3 regions of the Isoptericola sp. NPDC060257 genome follow, and region 2 is predicted to be linked to each of the others. Evidence: riboswitches for the same ligand, from Rfam matches in the RefSeq annotation. Region 2 holds a riboswitch; each other region holds the start of a gene.
What was found. Region 2 has a riboswitch for S-adenosylmethionine ahead of ACFWEK_RS04120 (methylenetetrahydrofolate reductase). Riboswitches for the same ligand answer to the same signal wherever they lie in the genome.

Region 1 (8,634 bases), on a different contig from region 2:
GGTCGCGACCCACAGTCCCTGACCGCCCGGGTGGACGTGGACCTCCGGCGCGTCGCGGACCGGGTCGGTCTCGATCTCGATCGTGAGCAGCGGCTCGGGGGCGATGACGCAGACCCTGGGCGTGGACGGCATGCCTGGACCGTAGGCGCAGGTGCCCGTGCCCGCCCGAGGGGACGACCCGAGCCTTCCTCTCGTCCCCACCCGCCGGCCCGAGGAACGACGACCCCGGTGAGACGTTCGTCCCCCAGCATCTCGGACGTCGCGCGCGCCGCCGGTGTGTCGATGGGCACGGTGTCGAACGTCCTCAACGGCACGGTGCGCGTCACCCCGGCGACCCGGGCCCGGGTCGAGGCCGCGATCCGGGAGCTCGGGTTCGTCCGCAACGGCGTCGCGCGGTCGCTGGCGGCCGGCCGGAGCTCGACGCTCGGCTTCGTGATCATCGACCTCGCGAACTCCTACTTCCTGGACATCGCGCGAGGCGCCGAGGAGGAGGCCGGCCGGGCGGGGTTGAACCTGCTGCTGGCGAACTCCGACATGTCGAAGGAGAAGCAGAGCACGTACGTCGACCTGCTCGCCGTGGGCGTGCTGCAGTCGCTGCTGCTGTCGTCCTCGCTGCGGGCGCCGGACGACGTCGCGATCATCGGCTACGACGACAACCGCGCCGCGTGGGACTCCGCCGTCCCGCTGTCGACCGTCCGGCAGCCGGGGGAGGCGGTCGGCCGGGAGGCGGTGCGGCTCCTGCTGGAGGAGCTGGAGACCGGGCCCGAGGCCCACCGGCACCGGCTCGTCACGTGCGAGCCGCGGCTCGTGGTGCGCGCGAGCACCGCCGGCCCGTCCTGACCGGCCGGCAGGATCAGCCGCCCGCCGGGGGCCGGCCGTCGATCAGCTCGCTCAGTCCGGTGCGGAACCGCTCCGTGTCGTCGAGGTCGATCGGCCGCAGGCGCCGCGTGATCCCCGGCCCCGCGGCCAGCGAGATCCAGTGGCGCTTGTTCATGTGGTAGCCGGCGGTCACGGTCTCGAGCTCCTGGCGGAGCGCCTCGCCGTCGTCGGGCGCGCACTTGAGCGTCACGAGCGGGGTGCCCGTGACCTCCGTGGTCATGCAGAAGACCTTCGCCCGGACCTTGAACACGTCGTGCTCGGGCCCGAACGGCCAGGTGCGGGTGACGCCCGGCAGCGCGAGCGCGGTGGCGGCGGCGACGTCCTGGTGCTGCGTGGGGCCCACGCCGTGTCAGTCCTGTCGGGACGTGCGCAGCGCGTCGCCCTCGACCTCGGCGGCGCTCCAGAAGTTGCGGAGCATCTCCTCGGGGGTGAGCAGCGAGTCGCGGTGCTCGACCGGCTCCTCGGCGCCCGCGATCGCCTTCACCTCGTCGTGGATCCGCTCCATGGAGCTGTCGAGGGACGACGCGACGTCGGCGGCGAGCTTGAGCGAGTCCGTGAGGTGGCGCGGCACGTCGCGCGCGTACTTGTAGTAGATCTTGTGCTCCAGGCTCGCCCAGAAGTCCATGGCGATGGTGCGCAGCTGGATCTCCACGATGACGTGCTCGACCCGGTCGGACAGGTAGACCGGCACCTGCACGATGAGGTGCAGGGACTTGTAGCCGTTCGCCTTGGGGTGGGCGATGTAGTCGCGCTCCTCCAGGACCGTGAGGTCGGCCTGGTTCATGAGCATGTCCCGCACCTTGTAGATGTCGGAGACGAAGCTGCAGGTCACCCGCACGCCGGCGACGTCGAACATGTGCTCGCGCACGCCCTCGGGCGTCAGCGGGATGCCCTTGCGCCGGCACTTGGCGACGATCGACTCGAGCGACTTGAGGCGCGAGCTGACGTGCTCGACCGGGTTGTAGTTCTGCATGTGCCGGAACTCGTCGCGCAGGATCGAGATCTTGGTCATGACCTCGTCGATCCCGAACTTGTACGTCAGCACGAGCCGCCGCAGGCGGTCGACGAGAGCCCGGATCTCCGCGGCCTCGGGGGAGTGGTGCGGGGTCTCCGGTGCTGCGTCCTGGGAGGCGCCGTCCCGGTGCTCGTGCGGTGCGTCCTGCCGTGCGTCCTGCCGTGCGTCCTGCCCTGCGTCCTGGCTCACGGGCACCACGGTAGCCAGGTTTCCTGGCGCTCGAGAATCCGATAAAACCGGTCGGGACTGTTCGGTATTCGAGACGGTCGGGACGAACTGTTGACACCCCCCTTCCGGAGACCTACGTTCCTGCGCACCGGGTCGGACGACCGCGGCGCCCCAGGTGGTGCGGCCGGACGTCCCGGGTGGTCACGAGCTCCGACGCGAAGCCCCGGCTCGTCGGACGGCAACCCCCAGCGCGGGCGGGTGCCCCGGGTGAGGACCAGGCCGGCCGTCGCCGACGGCACGGCAACACGCGACCCCCGCCCCGGCGGGGAGCAGGAGAGGACGAGCATGCACCGCGACGCCACCACCGTGCGCCCCCTGTCGTCCCGGCACGTGCCGTCCGCCTCGCCGGTGACCTCGGCGTCCGCCCGGGCGTGGTGTCGACGCCGCTGATCGCGGCCTGATCGTCCGCCCCTCGCGGCGGACGACCCTCCTCGACGGCCCGGCACCTGCCGGGCCCCGGCCGCAGACGGCCCCGCCCGCCGGTCCCGGCGGGCCTTCCTCCCCGTGCCCTCCCGGCGGTGGCGCGCACCCGCAGGTCCACGACCCGCGCCCGAGTGCGTCCGTCCGCCGCGCCCTGATCGGAGCCGACGTGCCCTCCTCCCTGCCCTCGACGTCCACCCCCAGCACCCCGTCCGCTCTCGTCGTCGGCGTCGACCTCACGGCGGCCGGCGCCCGGCCCGGCGTGCACCGAGCGCGCGGCATCGTGCAGCCCCGGTCGTTCGACGCCGAGCGCTTCGTCCAGCTCGTGCGCACCGCCGACGGCGGCGGCCTCGACCTCGTCACCCTCGACGAGGGCTTCCTGCTGCACCCGGGCCGGCGGCAGGTGACCGGGCGGCTCGACGCGGCCGTGGCCGCCGCACGGGTGGCCCCCCACACGACGCGGGCCGGGCTGGTCGCCGCCGTCGACACCGCGCACGTGGACCCGGCGCACGTCGCCCAGGCCGTCGCCCGCGTCGACCAGGCGAGCTCCGGCCGTGCCGGGTGGCAGGTCGGGCTCCCCACCGGCGCCGTGGTGCAGGACGACGCGTGGGCGGAGCAGGCCCGCGGCGTCGCGGCACAGGTCGTGCGGCACTGGGACGGGCTCGCGACGGGGACCGGGCCGAACGCGGGTGACACCGCCGGCGCCGTCGCCGTCGACGACGAGGGGCGCTTCCGCGTGGACCACGACGGCATCCGCTTCGCCGTGCGCCGGCACCGGCCTGCCGAGAGCCGGGCCGCCGACGGGCCCCGGGGCGCCGGGACGCGGCAGGGCCGGCCGCCCGTCGTCGTCTCCGCCCGGAGCGAGGCCGCGCTCGACCTCGCCGCCCGGACGGCGGACGTCGTGCGCGTCGCGGCCACCGCGCCGGCCCGCGCCGTCCGGCTGCGCTCCCGGCTGCGCGACGCTGCCGAGGCCGCGGGCCGCGACCCCGACACGCTGCGCGTGCTCACCGAGGCGTACGTCGTGCTGGCCGAGGACCGCGCCAGCGCGCAGGCGCGGCTCGAGCTGGTCGAGGCCCTCGAGGGCCCGGAGATCTCCGGCGGGCTGCTCGTGGTGGCCGGCACCCCCGACGACCTCGCCGAGACGATCGTGGACTGGCGGGACGCCGGCGCGTCCGACGGGTTCCTGCTGCGGCCCTCGTCGCTCGGCCCGGACCTGGACGCCCTCGTCGACGGTGTGCTCCCGCGCCTCGTGCGCGACGGCGTGCGGGCGGTGGCGTCACCGGCGCCGCGCACGCTCCGCGCGACCCTCGGGCTGCCGGACGTGGGGCCTGCCGGCAGCGCCGGCAGCGCCGTCGTCGCCCCCGCGTCGGCGCACGCGCGGCCGCGCGCCCGGGCGGGCCGCACCGCCGACTCCCGGCTGGTGCGCGCGTGACCGCCCGCACCCACGCCCGCCACGTCGCCCCCGCCGCCCGCGTCGCCGACACCCGCCGCGACGCCGCACGCCCTCTTGTGACCGGAGGTCCCCGATGACCGTCACCGACGCACCGCGCGTCCGCCCCACCGACCCCGCAGGCGCCCCTGCCCACGCACCGGCCGCCGATCCTGCCGCCGGTCCTGCCGTGGCCCGGCGCGCGCGCCGGCGGGCCGACCGCGAGCGCGCGCTCGCCGCGCCCCACGGCTGGCTGAGCCTGGCGGGGTTCCACTGGCTGCCCTCGCGACCGGAGCCGCTGCCAGGCGTGCCCGGGCTGTGGCTCGCCGACGCCGCCGGCGCGCACCTGCGGCCGGGGGAGACCGGCGGTCCCCGGGTCCGGGGGCCGGAGGTCGTGGACGGCGCGTACGACGGCGACGTCCCCGAGGGGGGCAGCGTCGTCCTGGGGACGTTCCTGCCCTCCGGGCGCGAGCCCGTCGACGGCGCCGACCCGGACCACCAGCAGGCAGGGGAGACGGCCGCGGTGGCGATCGAGCTGGTGCGGCGCACCGGACGCCTCGCGATCCGGCTGCGCGACCCGCACGCCCGCACGCGCCTCGACTTCGCCGGGGTGCCCGTCTTCGACCACGACCCCTCGTGGGAGGTCGAGGCGCCCGTCCGCCTGTACGACGAACCCCGCGAGCTCGTGGTCGGGGCCGCCCGCCCCGGCCTGGTGCACCGGCTGCAGGCGGTCGGCGAGCTCGACCTGACGCGCGGCGACCGGACGGTCACGCTCGTCCTGACCGGCTCCCCGGGGGGCGCCCCGACGCTGCTCTTCAGCGACGAGGCCCCTGGCGTCGCGCCCTGGCGCGTGGCGCGCCCCGAGCTCCCCGGGTCCCTGACCCCGGGCGACACGGGCGTCGCGTGCCTCGACCTCAACCACGCCGTCAACCTGCCGTACGCGTTCAGCGACCACGGCACGTGCCCCGCCCCGCCCCCGGGCAACCACGTCCCGTTCGCCGTCACGGCGGGGGAGAGGGCGCCGCGATGACCGCCGTCACGACGCCTGGCGCACAGACTCCTGGCGCACAGACTCCTGGCACACAGACTCCTGGCGCACAGGGTCCGGGGCCCGCAGCACCGGCTCGGGACGCCGCGGCCACCCCGTACGCGGCCCTGCGCATCGTCCCCGCCCGCCACCCGGGGCGCTGGGTCGCGACGGCCGGCGTGGCCGTGCTGCTGGCGATGGTCGTCAGCTCGCTGCTCACCAACGACCGGTGGGAGTGGGACGTCGTCGCGCAGTACCTCACCTGGCCCTCGATCCTGTCCGGCGCCTGGGCGACGATCCGGCTCACGGCCGCGGCGTCGGTGGTGGGCTTCGCGCTGGGCACCGTGCTGGCGCTCATGCGGCTGTCGCGCTCGCCGCTGCTCGTCGGGGTGTCGTGGGCGTACACGTGGGTGTTCCGCTCCGTGCCCCTGCTGCTGCAGCTGCTGCTCTGGTACAACCTCGCCTATCTGTATCCGCACCTGAGCCTCGGCGTGCCGTTCGGCCCCGAGTTCCTCTGGTTCGACACCCTCGGCGTCATCGACAAGTTCGGCGCCGCCATCCTGGGCCTGGGGCTCTCGCAGGCCGCGTACTCCGCCGAGATCGTGCGCGCCGGCATCCTCAGCGTCGACCAGGGGCAGCAGGAGGCGGCCGCGTCGCTCGGCATCCCGCGCCGGCGCCAGGTGACCCGCATCGTGCTGCCGCAGGCCATGCGCTCGATCGTGCCGACGGCCGTCAACGAGGTCATCGGCCTGCTCAAGGGCACGTCGATCGTCTACGTCCTGGCGTACGGCGAGCTGTTCTACATCGCGTCCGTCATCTACGGCCGCAACGGCAAGGTCGTGCCCCTGCTCATCGTCGCGGCGATCTGGTACCTGGTGCTGACCACGCTGATCACGATCGTCCAGTACTACGTCGAGCGGCACTACGCGAAGGGCGCCGTGCGCACCCTGCCGCCCACGCCCCTGCAGCGGCTGCGCTGGTCGTCCGCCGTGGCCGTGGCCCGCCTCACCGGCCGCCCGGTGCCCTCGCACGTGCCGCCGGCGTTCGCGGCCCGCGCCCGGGTCGGCGTCCTCACCCGCACGACCCGCACCTCGGGAGGCCCCGCATGACCGCCACGACGACGCGCACGACGGCGCACGACGGCGCGGCGGGCCGGGTCGAGGTGCACGGCCTGCGCAAGAGCTTCGGCACCCTCGAGGTGCTCCGGGACGTCGACCTCACCTTCGAACCCGGCACCGTCACCGTCGTCCTCGGGCCGTCGGGCTCCGGCAAGTCCACGCTGCTGCGCGCGATCAACCACCTCGAGAAGGTCGACGCCGGCTTCGTCACGGTGGACGGCGACCTCGTGGGCTACCGACGCCGGCACACCCGACGTGGCGGCCGCCGGGGCGACGTGCTGCAGGAGCTCAAGGAGCGGGAGATCCTCGGGCAGCGCACCCGCATCGGCTTCGTCTTCCAGAACTTCAACCTGTTCCCGCACCTCACCGTGCTGGAGAACGTCGTCGAGGCGCCGCTGTCCGCGCAGCGCCGCTCCCGCGCCGAGGTGGTGCCCGAGGCCCGCGAGCTGCTCGACCGCGTCGGGCTCGCCGACAAGGCGGACGCGCGACCACGGCAGCTGTCCGGCGGGCAGCAGCAGCGCGTCGCGATCGCCCGCGCCCTCGCGCTGCGGCCCCGGGTGCTGCTCTTCGACGAGCCGACCTCCGCGCTCGACCCCGAGCTGGTCGGCGAGGTGCTCGAGGTCATCAAGGACGTCGCGAGCACCGGCACCACCCTCGTCGTCGTCACCCACGAGATCGGCTTCGCCCGCGAGGTCGCCGACAACGTCGTCTTCATGGACGGCGGGGTGGTCGTCGAGCAGGGGCCGCCCGCCGAGGTGCTCTCCCGCCCGCGCCACGCCCGCACCCGCGCCTTCCTCGACAAGGTCCTCTGACCTTCTCCGGCCCCAGACGCCTTCCCACGACCGCTCACATCCCCCTGACCTGCGGCCCCGGCCGCACACCCATCCCCTGGAGACACCCGTGACCGCACCGACCCGCCGAGCCCGCGCGCTCGCCCTGCTCGCCACCGTCCCCCTGCTGGCACTCACGGCCTGCGCCGGTGTGAGCACCTCGGCCCCCGAGGCCGCCGGCACCGGCGACGGCGCCGAGGCCCCCGCCGGCACCAGCTCCGAGGGAGCCGCCGCAGCCGGGCTCGAGGTCAGCACCAGCCCCGACCAGGACCGGATCCGGTCGACCGAGTCGGCCGAGGCCGTCGGCCTGCTGCCGGAGGCGTTCGCGGACAAGGACGACTTCGTCGTGGCCGTGAGCGCCGGCGCGGCGCCGCCGCTCGGCTTCTTCGCCGACGACGACAAGACCCCCATCGGCAACGAGACCGACATCGCGCAGCTCGTCGCCGACGGCCTCGGCAAGGACCTGCGCCTCGAGGTCAAGGCCTGGGCCGACTGGCCCCTGGCCCTGCAGTCGGGCGACGTCGACGCCGTCATCTCCAACGTCACCGTGACCGAGGAGCGCAAGGAGACGATCGACTTCTCCTCCTACCGCAACGACGAGCTGGGCTGGCTCACCAAGGCGGGCTCCGACGTCCCGGAGATCGCCGAGCGGCAGGACGTCGCGGGGCTGCGGGTGGGCGTCGGCTCAGGCACCAACCAGGAGAAGATCCTGCTCGAGTGGAACGACCAGAACGTCGCCGAGGGGCTCGAGCCCCTCGCCGGCGGTCAGCCGGAGTACTACGAGCAGCTCTCCGACGTGCTCCTCGCCCTGAAGTCCGGCCGCCTCGACGTCTACGTCGGCCCCAACGCGTCCCTGGCCTACCAGGCCAAGATCGCGCCCGACGAGCTCGCCGTCGTCGGCACGCTCAACGGCGGCTGGCCCGACACCGCGCAGATCGCCGTCGCGACCAAGAAGGGCAACGACCTCGCGCCCGCCGTCACGGCCGCTCTGCAGCAGGCCTTCGACGACGGCACGTACGCCCAGGTGCTCGAGCGCTGGGGCCTGGAGACCGAGGCCGTCGAGAAGCCCGAGACCAACCCGCCGGGCCTGCCGAAGACGGAGTGACGGCACCCGACCGTCCCCGTCCCCGTCCCCGTCCCGACCGTCCCGAGGAGTGCACGTGACCGAGAACGCCACGCCGTCCGCAGTCGCGGTGCCGCGACCCCCGAGCGGCCCCCGCCCCGCCCGTCCGACGACGCCCCGCGTGGCCGCGGACCTGCGGGACCTGCAGGCCCGCGCCCGGGTCGCCGCCCGCTACGGCGTGCGGCCCGAGGACGCGGACGACGCCGCGCCGGGCGTCGCCGCAGCGCTCGCCGCGTCGCTCACCACGGCGGTCGCCGGCGCGCCGGCCGTCCTCGACGTCCAGCTGGGCCACCGCTCCGTGCGGGCGTTCCTGCCGGGGCCGCTGGAACCGTGGGTGCTGCCCACCGTGGTGGCGGCGGCGCAGTCCGCGCCGTCGTCGTCGAACCTGCAGCTGTGGAGCGTCGTCGCGGTCACCGACCGCGACCGGCTGGCCCGGGTCGCGGCGCTCGTCGGGCACCAGGAGCACGTGCGCCACGCGCCGCTGCTGCTCGTGTGGGTGGCCGACGTGGCCCGGGCCCGGCAGCTGGGCGCGCAGGACGGCGTCGAGCTCGAGGCCGCCGGCTAC
Region 2 (8,634 bases):
GCCCGCAGTCCGGGTTGACCCACACCAGCGCGGGGTCGATCGCCTTGACGGCGAGCGCCAGCAGCTCGGTGACCTCGTCGGACGACGGCACGCGCGGGGAGTGGATGTCGTAGACGCCCGGCCCGATGCCGCGGGAGTACCCGGCGTCGGCGAGCTCCGGCACGATCTCCATCCGCGAGCGGGCGGCCTCCACGGAGGTGACGTCCGCGTCGAGGCCGTCGATCGCGCCGATCACCTCGCCGAACTCCGAGTAGCACAGGTGGGTGTGCACCTGCGTGGCCGGCGCGACGCCCGACGTCGCGAGCCGGAACGAGCCGACCGACCAGCGCAGGTACTCGTCCTGGTCCGCGCGGCGCAGCGGCAGCAGCTCGCGCAGGGCGGGCTCGTCCACCTGCACGATGCCGATCCCCGCGGCCTCGAGGTCCGCGATCTCGTCGCGCAGCGCCAGGCCCACCTGGTTGGCGGTGTCGCCGAGCGGCTGGTCGTCGCGGACGAACGACCACGCGAGGATCGTCACCGGGCCGGTGAGCATGCCCTTGACCGGCTTCTCGGTGAGCGACGCCGTGTACGCGGACCACTCGACCGTGATCGGCGCCGGGCGCTGCACGTCACCCCAGAGGATCGGCGGGCGCACGCAGCGCGACCCGTACGACTGCACCCAGCCGCTCGCCGTCACCGCGAAGCCGTCGAGCTGCTCGGCGAAGTACTGCACCATGTCGTTGCGCTCGGGCTCGCCGTGCACCAGCACGTCGAGGCCCAGCTCCTCCTGCAGCGTCACGACGCGCCCGATCTCCTCCCGCATCGCGGCGGAGTAGTCGGCGTCGGACAGCTCGCCCTTGGTCCACGCGGCCCGGGCCTTGCGGATCTCCGGGGTCTGCGGGAACGAGCCGATCGTCGTCGTGGGCAGCGGGGGCAGGTCGAGCCGCGCGGCCTGCGCGGCCGCCCGCTCCGCGTACGGGCCGCGGGCGAAGTCGGCGTCGGTGAGTGCCGCGGCCCGGTCGCGCACCGCGGGCACGACGACGCCCGCCGCCGTCGCGCGCGAGGCCACGGCCGCGGAGGACGCGTCGAGCGCGTCCGCGACGGACTCCCGGCCGTCCGCGAGGGCCACGGCCAGGGTCGCGACCTCGCCCACCTTCTGGTCGGCGAACGCGAGCCAGTCGCGCAGGCGCGGGTCGAGCGTGGTGCCCGCGGCCGTGACGTCGAAGACCTCGTCCTCGACGTCGTGCGGCACGTGCAGCAGCGACGTCGACGTGCTGACGGTGAGGGCCCCGGCGCCGAGGCCCCGCAGCGACTCGACGACGTCGAGCTTGGCGGCCAGGTCGGCCCGCCAGACGTTGTGCCCGTCGATCACGCCCGCGACGAGGGTCTTGCCCTCGAGGCCCGGCACCAGGCCGGCCGGCACGGCGCCCTTGACCAGGTCGATCGCGATCGCGTCGACGTCGGTCGCGGCGAGGAGCGCGAGGGCGTCCTCGTGCAGGCCGCCGAACGGCGCCGTCACGAGGATCGCGGGCCGCTCGCCCGCGGCGTCGTCGGAGGCGGTGTCGTCGGTGGCCCTGGCGAGGTCGGTCGCCAGGGTGCGGTACGCCGAGGCGATCGCCGCGTGCAGGCGCTCCGCGGGCACGTCGAGGGAGTCCGTGACGAGCGCGGGCTCGTCGAGCTGCACCCACGGCACGCCGACGGCGGCCAGCGCGCGCAGCAGGTCGGCGTACGCGGCGACGACGTCGTCGAGCCGGTCGAGCGGGTGGAACCCGTCGCCCGCCTCGTCGGCCGCCTTCGACAGGGCGAGGAACGTCACCGGGCCCACGAGCACCGGGCGCGTCGTGACGCCGGCCTCCTTGGCCTCGGCGTACTCGCGCACGATGCGGTGGTCGGCGAACGAGACCGGCGTCGTCTCGCTGATCTCCGGCACGAGGTAGTGGTAGTTCGTGTCGAACCACTTGGTCATCTCGAGCGGGGCGTCCTCGCCGCGGCCCCGGGCCACGGTGAAGTAGCCGTCGAGCTCGAGCGAGCCGTCCTCGTCGTCGAGCAGGTCGCGGAACCGCTCGGGAACGGCGCCCAGCAGCGCGACGACGTCGAGCACCTGGTCGTAGTAGGAGAACGACCCGGGCACGGAGCCGTCGTCGGGGTTCAGGCCGAGGTCGACGAGACGGCGGGCCGTCTCGCGGCGCAGCGTGCCGGCCGCGACCTCCAGGTCGACGGCGTCGGTGCGCCCGGCCCAGAACGACTCCACGGCCTTCTTGAGCTCGCGGCGGCGCCCGATGCGCGGGTAGCCGAGGATCGTGCCACCGGGAAATGCCGTGGCGGGGGTGGGGCTTGTCGATGTGGTGGACATGAGCACTCCAGAGTTCGGGCTCCGCGCGTCAGACGGCGGGAGCCTGGGTCGGGATGCTCGGTACCCACGGCCTTCTGGCCAGGTCCGCGCCGTCCGACGTGGCGTCGGCCGGCGCCGGTCCGCCGAGGTGGACACCCTCGAGCAGGTCCAGAGCGGGACGGTACTTGTTGAACGTGTACACGTGGATGCCGGGTGCGCCCGCGTCGAGCACGCGCTGTGCGAGCTCCACGGCGCGCGCGGTCCCGTAGGCGTGCTGGGCCTCCGGGTCCGGCAGGGCGTCGAGCGCGTCCAGCAGGTGCCGGGGCGCGCGGACGCCGGTGAGCTCCTCGACGCGACGGAGCCGGCGCGGCTCGGTCGTGGGCAGCTGCCCGGCGAGGATCGGGATCGTCACCCCGGCCGCGCGGGCCTCGGCGACGAAGTCGGTGTAGGAGCCGGCCTCGTAGAAGAGCTGCGTGATGGCGAAGCTCGCCCCCGCGTCCTGCTTCTCCTTGAGGCGCCGGACCTCCTGGGCCCGGGTGGTGCCCGCCTGCACGTTGCCGTCGACGAACGTCGCGACGGCGATCGTCATCGGGCGGGCGGCGCCGCGCAGCGCGGCCCCGGGGTCGGTCGCGCAGCGCCGGGCCTCGACCTCGCGCAGCAGGTGCACGAGCTCGATCGACGACGCGACGCCGTCGGCGGGCGGCGCCCAGTCCGGCTGGTCCTTCGGCGGGTCGCCCCGCAGGGCGAGGAACGCGCGGGTGCCGGCGTCGAGGAAGTCGTCGATGACGGCGGAGACGTCCTCCCGGTGCGCGCCCACGCAGGTCAGGTGAGCCACGGGCAGGACGGGCGTGCCCGCGAGCAGGGTGGACACGACCTGGCGTGCGGTCGCCCGGTCACCGCCGCCCGCGCCGTAGGTCACGGACACGAAGTCCGGGCGCGCGGCCACCAGCCGGCGCGCCGTCTCCCAGAACTTGGGGGCGGCGTCCGGCCGGCGCGGCGGCATGAGCTCGAACGAGACCGTCGGGCGTGCCGGCAGCGCCGGGTGAACTGCCGGCTGAGCTGCCGGGGTGGGCGAAAGGGATGCCTCTGCGACCATGCGTCACTCCATCGATCCTGGCGTGAGCACCTTCGTCCTCGGGAGGCTTCCGTCGGAGAACGGGTTGCTGCGGCGTCGTCGAGCCAGGACTCTCGGCCGCTCTGGATGGCTTGTCACGCGATCGTACGCAGCATCCGCGATACGGGCGAGGATGAGACCGCCTGCTGAGACGATCGCCGATGCGGATCGGGCGGGAACGCCCTGCTCAGGGCACCAGGACGACCTTGCCGCCCGCGCGCCCGCTCTCGACCAGCTCGTGCGCCCGCGGGGCGTCGGCCAGGGGCAGCACGGCGCCGACGGTGGTCGCCAGCTCGCCGCGGGCCAGGGCGTCGACGGCCTCGGCGAGCTCGCCGGCGTCGCGCTCGGACCGCCAGCTGGCCTGGACCCCGAGGTCCGCCGCGGCGTCGTCGGCGATGGTGACGATCCGGTCCGTGCCGCCGCGCAGCGCGATCGAGTCGGGGAGCACGCCCGCGCCGGTGGTGTCGAGGACGGCGTCTACGCCGTCGGGGGCGAGGGCGCGCACCCGTTCCACGAGCCCGGCGCCGTAGGTGGTGGGCGTCGCGCCGAGCGCGGCGACCCTGTCCTGGTTCGGCGGCGACGCCGTGCCGATCACGCGGGCGCCGCGGCGGACGGCGAGCTGGACGACCAGCGCGCCCACCGCCCCGGACGCCCCGTGCACGAGCAGCGTCTCGCCCGGCCGGACGTCGAGGAGGCGCAGCACGCGGGTCGCGGTCTCGGCCGCGACGGGGACCGTGACGGCGTCGGTCGCGGCGAGCCCGTCGGGCACGCGCGCGAAGACCGACGTGAGGGCGAGCTCCGCGTACCCGCCGCCGACGGCGAACCCGACCACGCGGTCGCCGGGCGCGACGCCGGTCAGGCCCTCCCCGGCGGGTGGGCCGACCTGGTCGACGACCCCCGCCACCTCCAGCCCGGGCACGACGGCCGACGTCGGCGCCGGGGCGCCGGTCGCCCCGGCACGCGACTTCACGTCCCAGCCGTTGACGGCGGCCGCCTCGACGCGCACGCGCACCTGGCCGGGCCCGGCCTGCGGGTCGGGGACGTCGGCGAGGTGCAGCACCTCGGGGCCGCCGTGGTTCTCGAACACGATCGCGCGCACGCGCCCATCCTGGCGCGGCGGGCGCCGTCGCGCCCGCCCGCTCAGCAGCAGCGCGAGCCGGGGTTGCGGTCCTGGGCCGCGTAGTGCTCGCGCCAGAACTCGCGCTCGCCCATCGGCTCCCGGTCGGGGTGGGCCGCCCGCTCGTGCGCCACGTACGTCGCGTAGGCGCCCTCGCCCATCACCTGCCGCACGTACCAGCGCAGGTTCGTCCACCCCGCCGACGCCGCCCGGGCCAGTGCCCGGACGGCGTCGCGCGCGGTGGCGCCGACGGTGCGGGCGTCAGTGGTGCCCGGCACCGCTGGTCTCCCGCAGGCCGGCGTCGACCCACTCCTTCTCGATCCGCTTCTCCTCGGCCGTCGCGAAGAGGTTCGCGGGGGCGAACCGCCGGGACGCGACGGGCGCGTCCTCGTGGTTCTCGCCGCCGCCGTCGCGGAACGCCTTGATCGTCACGACCACCGACGCGAGGATCACGACGATCGACAGCACCACGAACACGATCGACAGGGTGCCCTGCACGAAGGTGTTGCGGACCACGGCCTCCATCGCCGCGACGTCGGGGGCGGTGCCGAACGACGTCTCCCCGGCTGCGAGCGCGTCCTGGAACGCCCGGTGCTGCGCCCAGTACCCGACCTGGGGCACGTCCGAGAAGATCTTCTCGAACGACGCCCAGATGGTGATGAGCGCCGTGAAGGCGAGCGGCACGGCCACGATCCACAGCCACGCCCAGTAGGCGCGGCCGCGCTTGGCGACGATGGCGAGCACGACGGCGAGGGCGATCGCCGCGAGCAGCTGGTTCGCGATGCCGAACAGCGGGAAGAACGTGTTGATGCCGCCGAGCGGGTCGGTGACGCCGAGATAGAGGATCGTGCCCCAGCCCGCGACCATGATCGCGGTGCAGACCCAGACCCCTGGTCGCCAGCTCACGTCCTTGAACCGCGGGGCCACGTTCCCGATGGTGTCCTGCAGCATGAAGCGGGCCACGCGGGTGCCGGCGTCGACGGCGGTGAGGATGAACAGCGCCTCGAACATGATCGCGAAGTGGTACCAGAAGCCCATCATCGCGGTGCCGCCGACGAGCTGGTGCATGATCGTCGCCAGGCCGAGCGCGAGCGTCGGCGCGCCGCCGGTGCGGGACACGATCGACGGCTCGCCCACCTGGCTGGCCAGGGTGCTCAGGGTGTCGGGCGTGAGGTTGACGCCGGCGAGGCCGAGCGAGTTCACGAACGCGACCGCGCCCTCGATGGTGCCGCCCGTGGCCGCGGCCGACGAGTTCATCGCGAAGTACACGCCCCGGTCGATCGAGATCGCGGCGACCAGCGCCATGATCGCGACGAACGACTCCATGAGCATGCCGCCGTAGCCGATGAAGCGCGTCTGGCGCTCCTTCTCCACGAGCTTCGGCGTCGTGCCCGACGAGATGAGCGCGTGGAACCCGGACAGGGCGCCGCACGCGATCGTCACGAACAGGAACGGCCACAGGTTGCCGGCCACGACCGGGCCGGTCTCCGAGCCGGCGAACTCGCTGATCGCGGGCACCGAGATCTCGGGGCGCACGATGACGACGGCGCCCGCGAGGACCACGATGACGCCCACCTTCATGAAGGTGGACAGGTAGTCGCGCGGGGCGAGCAGCAGCCACACCGGCAGGACGGCGGCCACGAAGCCGTAGACGATGACGCCGACGGCGATCGTGGTGCGGTCGAGGGTGAACACGTCCGCGCCCCACGCCGTGTCGGCGACCATGCCGCCGCCGATGATCGCGGCGAGCAGCAGGACGAAGCCGATGAGGGAGACCTCGGTGATCTTGCCCGGGCGCAGGAACCGCAGGTAGACGCCCATGAACAGCGCGATCGGGATCGTCATCGAGACGCTGAACACGCCCCACGGGCTCTCGCCGAGGGCGTTGACGACCACGAGGGCCAGGATCGCCACGATGATGATCATGATGAGCAGGGACGCGACGATCGCGGCGACGCCGCCGATCCGCCCGAGCTCCTCGCGCGCCATCTGGCCGATGGTGCGGCCGCCGCGGCGCATGGAGAAGAACAGCACCGTGTAGTCCTGCACGGCGCCCGCGAGCACCACGCCGACGATGATCCAGATGGTGCCGGGCAGGTACCCCATCTGCGCGGCGAGGACCGGGCCCACCAGCGGGCCGGCGCCGGCGATGGCGGCGAAGTGGTGGCCGAACAGCACGCGGCGGTCGGTGGGGACGAAGTCCTTGCCGTCCTCCTGCGTCTCGGCGGGGGTGGCGCGCCGGTCGTCGGGGCGCGTGATGTACCGCTCGATGACCTTCGAGTAGAAGCGGTACCCGATGAGGTACGTGCACACCGACGCGAAGACGAACCAGATCGCGTTGATCGTCTCGCCGCGGACCAGCGCGATCATCACCCACGCGACGCCGCCGAGCAGCGCGATCGCCGCCCAGAGCGCGATCTTCGCGGGCGTCCAGCGGGGCTTGAGGTCCTCGGCCGGGACGGCCGTCGGGGGGAGCGCAGGGTCGGGGACGATGTCGTCCGTCGCCGTGGTGGCTCCGGGATCTGCTGACAAGGTGAGCCTCCAAGGCGTCGCGTCGTCGGGACCCGACACAGGATAGGGGGTGAAGAAAGGGTGACGGAACGCCCGGAACCTGGACGGTGCGGTGACGGCCGTGGTAACCGACCCCCGGGCCCGCGGTGGAGCACGCGACGCCGTAGCCTGACGTGCATGGACACCGAAGAGCGCCTCGCCGTCTTCCTCGACTACGAGAACCTGGCGCTCGGCGCCCGCGACCACCTGGGCGGCATGCAGTTCGACTTCAAGCCGATCGCGGACGCGCTCGCGGTGCGCGGTCGGGTCGTGGTGCGCCGCGCCTACGCGGACTGGTCGTACTTCGACGAGGACCGGCGGATGCTGACCCGCCACCAGGTCGAGCTCATCGAGATGACGCAGCGCATGGGCGCGTCCCGCAAGAACGCCGCCGACATCAAGATGGTGGTCGACGCGATCGAGATGGCGTTCGAGCGCGAGTACATCACCACGTTCGTCATGTGCACGGGCGACTCCGACTTCTCCCCCCTCGTCCACAAGCTGCGCGAGCTCGACAAGAAGGTCATCGGCGTCGGCGTGGAGAACTCCACGTCCCGCCTGCTGCCGCCCGCGTGCGACGAGTTCCTCTTCTACGACCGGCTCGAGGGCGTCGACGTGCCCGACGAGTCCGAGGCGTCCGCGCCCAAGCGGTCCGGGCGCGGCGGCAAGGGGGCCGGCCGGTCCGGCGGCGGCCGCGGGGGCCGGGCCAAGACCCCCGCCCCGGTCGAGGCCCCGGCGGAGGCGGAGACCCCCGCTCCCGCCGAGGAGTCCGCGCCCGCGACGTCCGGCGCGACGTCGGGGACCCGCCGTCGCAAGAAGGCGCCCGCGGCCGAGGCCGCCGTCGAGCCCGCGGCCGAGCCCGTCGAGTCCGTGGTCGAGACGGACCTCGAGCAGGAGGACGCGGCGCCCGCGGGCGAGGACGCGACGATGGAGGTCCGGGTGGCGCAGACGCTCGCCGACCTGCAGGCCTCCACCAGCGGCTCCGTCACGGCGTCGATGCTCAAGCGCACGCTGGTGCGCAAGGACCCCACGTTCAGCGAGTCGGACTACGGCTTCCGCACGTTCGGCGAGTTCCTGCGCTTCCTGGCCGACCGCGACTTCGTCGTGCTGTCGGACGGCCCGTCGGCCGGCGACCCGGAGGTGGCGCTGCCCGCGCAGCAGGACACCGAGGGCGCGTTCGAGCTGCTGCGCCAGGTGGTGCGCGACGCCGGCGGCAGCGCGCCGCTGTCCGGGCTGAAGAACGAGGTGCGCAAGCGCCGCCCCGACTTCTCGGAGAAGGCGCTCGGCTACCGCGGGTTCCTGCAGTTCGCGAAGGGCGCCGCGGCCGCCGGCGCCGTCGCCCTCGCGTGGGACGACGACGCCGACGACTACCTGCTCACCGCGAGCTGAGCGCTCGCGGGGTCGGGCTCAGCGCTGGACGAACGCGAGCAGCGCCGCGTTGACCTCGTCCGCGTGCGTCCACAGCAGCCCGTGGGGCGCGCCCTCGACCTCGACGTACTCGGCGTCCGGCACGGCGGCGTGGAAGCGCCGGCCGGAGGCGTC
Region 3 (3,780 bases), on a different contig from region 2:
CCCGGAACACTGCCCGGCCCTCGGCCTCGGTGTCCGCGTGCGCCTGCGCGGCGAGCTCCCGCAGCGCCGCCGTGACCTGGTCGGCCGTCGTGAGGTTGCGCTGGTAGGTGGTCTCCCGGCTGTGCCCGCGGGCCACCCACGGGGTGTCGTCGACGACGGCGGAGCCCTCCCCGCGGCCCAGCTCCCCGTACCAGGCGCCCATCCGCGGCCCGAGCTCGCCGACCAGGACCGCGTCGTCCGCCGCGGCGAGCTGCGCGACGGTGTCGATGCCGTGCGCCGCGAGCCGCTTCGACACCCGGGAGCCCACGCCCCACAGGTCGGCGGTCGGGCGCTCCCCCATCACCTCGAACCAGTTCTCCGCGGTGAGCCGGTAGACGCCCGCCGGCTTGCCGAACCCTGTCGCGATCTTCGCCCGGACCTTGGTGTCGCCGATCCCGACCGAGCAGCGCAGGTCGGTCGCGTCGAGCACCGCCCGCTGGACGGCGTGCGCGAACTCCTCCGGGGCCTCCCCGTCGTACCCGAGGAACGCCTCGTCCCAGCCGAGGACCTCGACCACCGTGCCCAGACGGCGCAGCGCCGCCATCACCTGCGCGGAGGCCGCCTCGTACACCGGGTGGTCGACCGGCAGGATCACCGCGTCCGGCACCTTGCGGGCCGCCACGCGCAGCGGCATCCCCGACCGGACGCCGTACGCCCGCGCCTCGTACGACGCGGTGGAGACCACCGCGCGCTCCGTCGGGTCGCCGCGTCCGCCGACGATCACGGGCCTGCCCGCGAGCTCCGGGCGCCGCAGCAGCTCGACCGCGGCCAGGAACTGGTCGAGGTCGACGTGCAGCACCCAGCGGAAGCGGCGCGCGCCCATGCCCCGAGTCTGCGTCACGTCACGGAGGTCCGCGCCGTGCAGGGACCTACGCGTGTCCCGCCGGCGGCACGACGAGGTCGCCCAGGTCGGGCGGCCGGTAGCCCGCCCCCTTGAGCACCTTGCCGTCCGACCGCCGCAGCACCCGGCCGTCCGCGTCCACCTTGCTCATGTTCGAGCGGTGGACCTCGACGAAAACCGCCGGCAGGTCGATCCCCAGCACGTCGGCCGCGCCGTAGGTGACGTAGAGGACGTCGGCCAGCTCCTTCGCCACGGCCCGGTACGCGGCAGTGACGTCGCCGCCCTCGGCCAGCCCCGTCGCGAGGTCCGCGAGCGCCTCCGCCGCCTCCCCGGACTCCTCCGCCAGCAGCGCCCGGCGGTGCTCCGCCAGACCGGGTCGGGCGGTCTCGACCTCGAGGTCGAACGCCGCGCGGAACTCGGCGACACGTCGCATCGGCTCGTGGTCCATGCCGGCACCGTAGGCGGTCCCCGGTGCGTCGTCGAGCGGGTGAGGACCGGGCGAAAACCGGGGGCGCGCGCATTCCCGGCGCCGTGGGCCGCTCTCTCCCAGGGCGACCACCCCCGGGTCGCGCCTCCCCCTGGAAGAGAGCACCACCATGTCCGTCTCCACCCCGACCCACCGCACGACCGCCGGCACCCGCGCCCCGGGCGCCCCCGCCGCCCGTCGCCTCCCGAACGCCCTGGCCGAGCAGGTGGCGCTGCGGCTCGACGTCGCCGTGACCGCCCTCGCCCGGTTCCTCACCCGGTGGTCCGTCCCGGCCCTGCGGGTCGCGCTCGGGCTCGTGTTCCTCGGCTTCGGCGTCCTGAAGTTCTTCCCGGGCGCCAGCCCCGCCGAGGAGATCGCGGGCCGCACCGTCGAGACGCTCACGCTCGGGTTCGTCCCCGCCACGACCGCCGTCGTCCTGGTCGCCGTCATGGAGACCTTCATCGGGCTCACGCTGATCTCCGGCCGCCTGCTGCGGGTCGGGCTGGTCGCCCTCGCCGTGGCGATGGTCGGCATCCTGTCCCCCGTCGCGCTGTTCGGCGACGAGCTGTTCGGGCACGGCATGACCCTGCTGGGCCAGTACGTGCTCAAGGACGTCGTCCTGGTCGCGGGCGCCGCCGTCGTCGCGGCCGTCGCGCTCGGCGCGCGCCTGCGCCTCGAGGCCTGACGAGTCAGACGCCCTCGCACCACCCCGGAGCCTCCGGCCGTCCCCCGGCCGGAGGCTCCGGCGCGTCGGCGTGTCCGGATGGTGAGAAGTCTCCGGACGGCGCTGGCGCTCGCCGGATCGGCTGCTATACCTCCGCCCAGGTCACGAGCCCCAGCGCGAAGCCCCGGCTGGCTGGGCAGCAACCCCACGTCACGGCGGGGTGCTCCGGGAGATGACCTGGCCGCCGGCCGGTCCGCGCACGCGGGCCGAGACGCCGTGCGGCAAGCGTGATCGACGGACTGCGAGGGACGACCCATGACCGAGAACACCCGCCCCGCCACCCCCTCCGTGGTGGTGGTCTCCGGCAACCCGCGCGCGGGCTCGCGCACCCTGACCGCGGCGGAGACCGCCGCCCGCCGCGTCGCCGAGCTGCTCGGCGCCGCGGACGTGGCGACGATCGAGCTCGCGGCGTTCGCGGGCGAGATCCTCACGGCCGCGCACCCGGCCGCCGACGCGGCGAAGGAGCGCCTGGCGCGCGCCACGGTCGCCGTCGTCGCGACCCCCGTCTACAAGGCCTCCTACACGGGCCTGCTCAAGGCGTTCCTCGACCTCTACGGGCCCGACGGCCTGGCGGGCGTCGTCGTCGTGCCGCTCGTCGTGTCCGGCAACCCGGCGCACGCCCTCGCCGGCGAGGCGCACCTGCGGCCCGTGCTCGTGGAGCTGGGTGCGGTCGTGCCCACCCGCACCCTGACCCTCACCGAGGCCCAGCTGCCGGACCTCGGCGAGGCGCTGGACCCCTGGTTCGCCCGCTGGGCGACGCCGCTGCGCCGGGCCGCCGGCGTCCCCGCACCGCCGGCCGCCACGACCACCACCCCCACGACCACCGAGCTGACGGGAGCCGCCCTGTGACCACGGAGCACGCCCACCAGCGCACCGACCTGTCCGCGCTCTCGGGGATCGAGGAGCTCCTGGCCCAGCAGGACGAGCCCCAGCTGTCCCCTGACGAGTTCAAGACGGTGTTCCGCCAGCACCCGGCCGGCGTGGCCGTCGTCGCGCTCGAGCACGCGGGCCGCCCCGTCGGGTTCACGGCCACGTCCGTGATCTCCGTGTCCGCCGCACCGCCCCTGCTCGCGTTCTCGCTGGCGTCCACCTCGTCGTCCTGGCCCGCCGTCTCGACGGCCAGCACGCTCGCGATCAGCTTCCTCGCCGATCACCAGGACGACCTCTCCGCCCGGTTCGCCACCAGCGGCATCGACCGCTTCGCGGGGGGCGGCTGGACGGCACTTCCCTCGGGCGAGCCCGTCATCGACGGCGCCGTCTCCTGGGTGCGCGCCCGCGTGCTGCAGCGCACCCCGGTCGGCGACAGCTACCTGGTCTCGCTGCGCGCGCTGCAGTCCGGGTCGGACGGGACCTCACCCCTGGTCTACCTCGACCGCACCTACCACCGGCTCGGCGACGAGTCCGCGATCTGACGGGACCACGACACATGACCGACCTCACCACCCCCTTCGTCGTCGGGCTCGACGTCGACGGCGCGGGCGCCCACCCGGCGGCAGCCGCCGCGACAGGCCTCACGCCGGCCGAGACCGTCGGCGCGCCTCGCCTCGCCCGCAGCGTGCGGCGGGCCGAGAACGCCGGCGTCACCTTCGCGACGTTCGCCGACGCGCTGCTGCCCGCGGTCGCCGGGTCGCCCGGCTCGGCGCGGCTCGACGCCGTCACCCGCGCGGCGTTCGTGGCCCGCACCACCACCACGATCGGGCTGGTGCCCCA

Region 1: it holds a riboswitch for S-adenosylmethionine, as region 2 does, so the genes downstream of both, ACFWEK_RS06260 (LLM class flavin-dependent oxidoreductase) here and ACFWEK_RS04120 (methylenetetrahydrofolate reductase) in region 2, are expected to answer to the same signal.
Region 3: it holds a riboswitch for S-adenosylmethionine, as region 2 does, so the genes downstream of both, ACFWEK_RS19740 (NADPH-dependent FMN reductase) here and ACFWEK_RS04120 (methylenetetrahydrofolate reductase) in region 2, are expected to answer to the same signal.

Annotation. Positions count from the first base shown of each region.
Region 1 is NZ_JBHXAW010000048.1:5,582-14,215, reverse strand. Features, by position in the region: gene ACFWEK_RS06280 (PfkB family carbohydrate kinase) at 1-132, opposite strand, end outside; gene ACFWEK_RS06275 (LacI family DNA-binding transcriptional regulator) at 229-840, shown strand; gene ACFWEK_RS06270 (MmcQ/YjbR family DNA-binding protein) at 854-1,222, opposite strand; gene ACFWEK_RS06265 (GTP pyrophosphokinase family protein) at 1,229-1,957, opposite strand; SAM riboswitch class IV at 2,262-2,375, shown strand; gene ACFWEK_RS06260 (LLM class flavin-dependent oxidoreductase) at 2,712-3,974, shown strand; gene ACFWEK_RS06255 (DUF1684 domain-containing protein) at 4,069-5,001, shown strand; gene ACFWEK_RS06250 (amino acid ABC transporter permease) at 4,998-6,107, shown strand; gene ACFWEK_RS06245 (amino acid ABC transporter ATP-binding protein) at 6,104-6,928, shown strand; gene ACFWEK_RS06240 (ABC transporter substrate-binding protein) at 7,017-8,051, shown strand; gene ACFWEK_RS06235 (NADPH-dependent oxidoreductase) at 8,107-8,634, shown strand, end outside.
Region 2 is NZ_JBHXAW010000028.1:13,831-22,464, reverse strand. Features, by position in the region: gene metE (5-methyltetrahydropteroyltriglutamate--homocysteine S-methyltransferase) at 1-2,332, opposite strand, end outside; gene ACFWEK_RS04120 (methylenetetrahydrofolate reductase) at 2,361-3,407, opposite strand; SAM riboswitch class I at 3,413-3,519, opposite strand; gene ACFWEK_RS04115 (NADP-dependent oxidoreductase) at 3,613-4,524, opposite strand; gene ACFWEK_RS04110 (YbdD/YjiX family protein) at 4,566-4,820, opposite strand; gene ACFWEK_RS04105 (carbon starvation CstA family protein) at 4,804-7,074, opposite strand; gene ACFWEK_RS04100 (NYN domain-containing protein) at 7,231-8,481, shown strand; gene ACFWEK_RS04095 (alpha/beta fold hydrolase) at 8,500-8,634, opposite strand, start outside.
Region 3 is NZ_JBHXAW010000350.1:61-3,840, reverse strand. Features, by position in the region: partial or broken gene ACFWEK_RS19755 (DNA polymerase IV) at 1-862, opposite strand, end outside; gene ACFWEK_RS19750 (MazG nucleotide pyrophosphohydrolase domain-containing protein) at 909-1,328, opposite strand; gene ACFWEK_RS19745 (DoxX family protein) at 1,477-2,031, shown strand; SAM riboswitch class IV at 2,171-2,304, shown strand; gene ACFWEK_RS19740 (NADPH-dependent FMN reductase) at 2,326-2,919, shown strand; gene ACFWEK_RS19735 (flavin reductase family protein) at 2,916-3,482, shown strand; partial or broken gene ACFWEK_RS19730 (nitrilotriacetate monooxygenase) at 3,497-3,780, shown strand, end outside.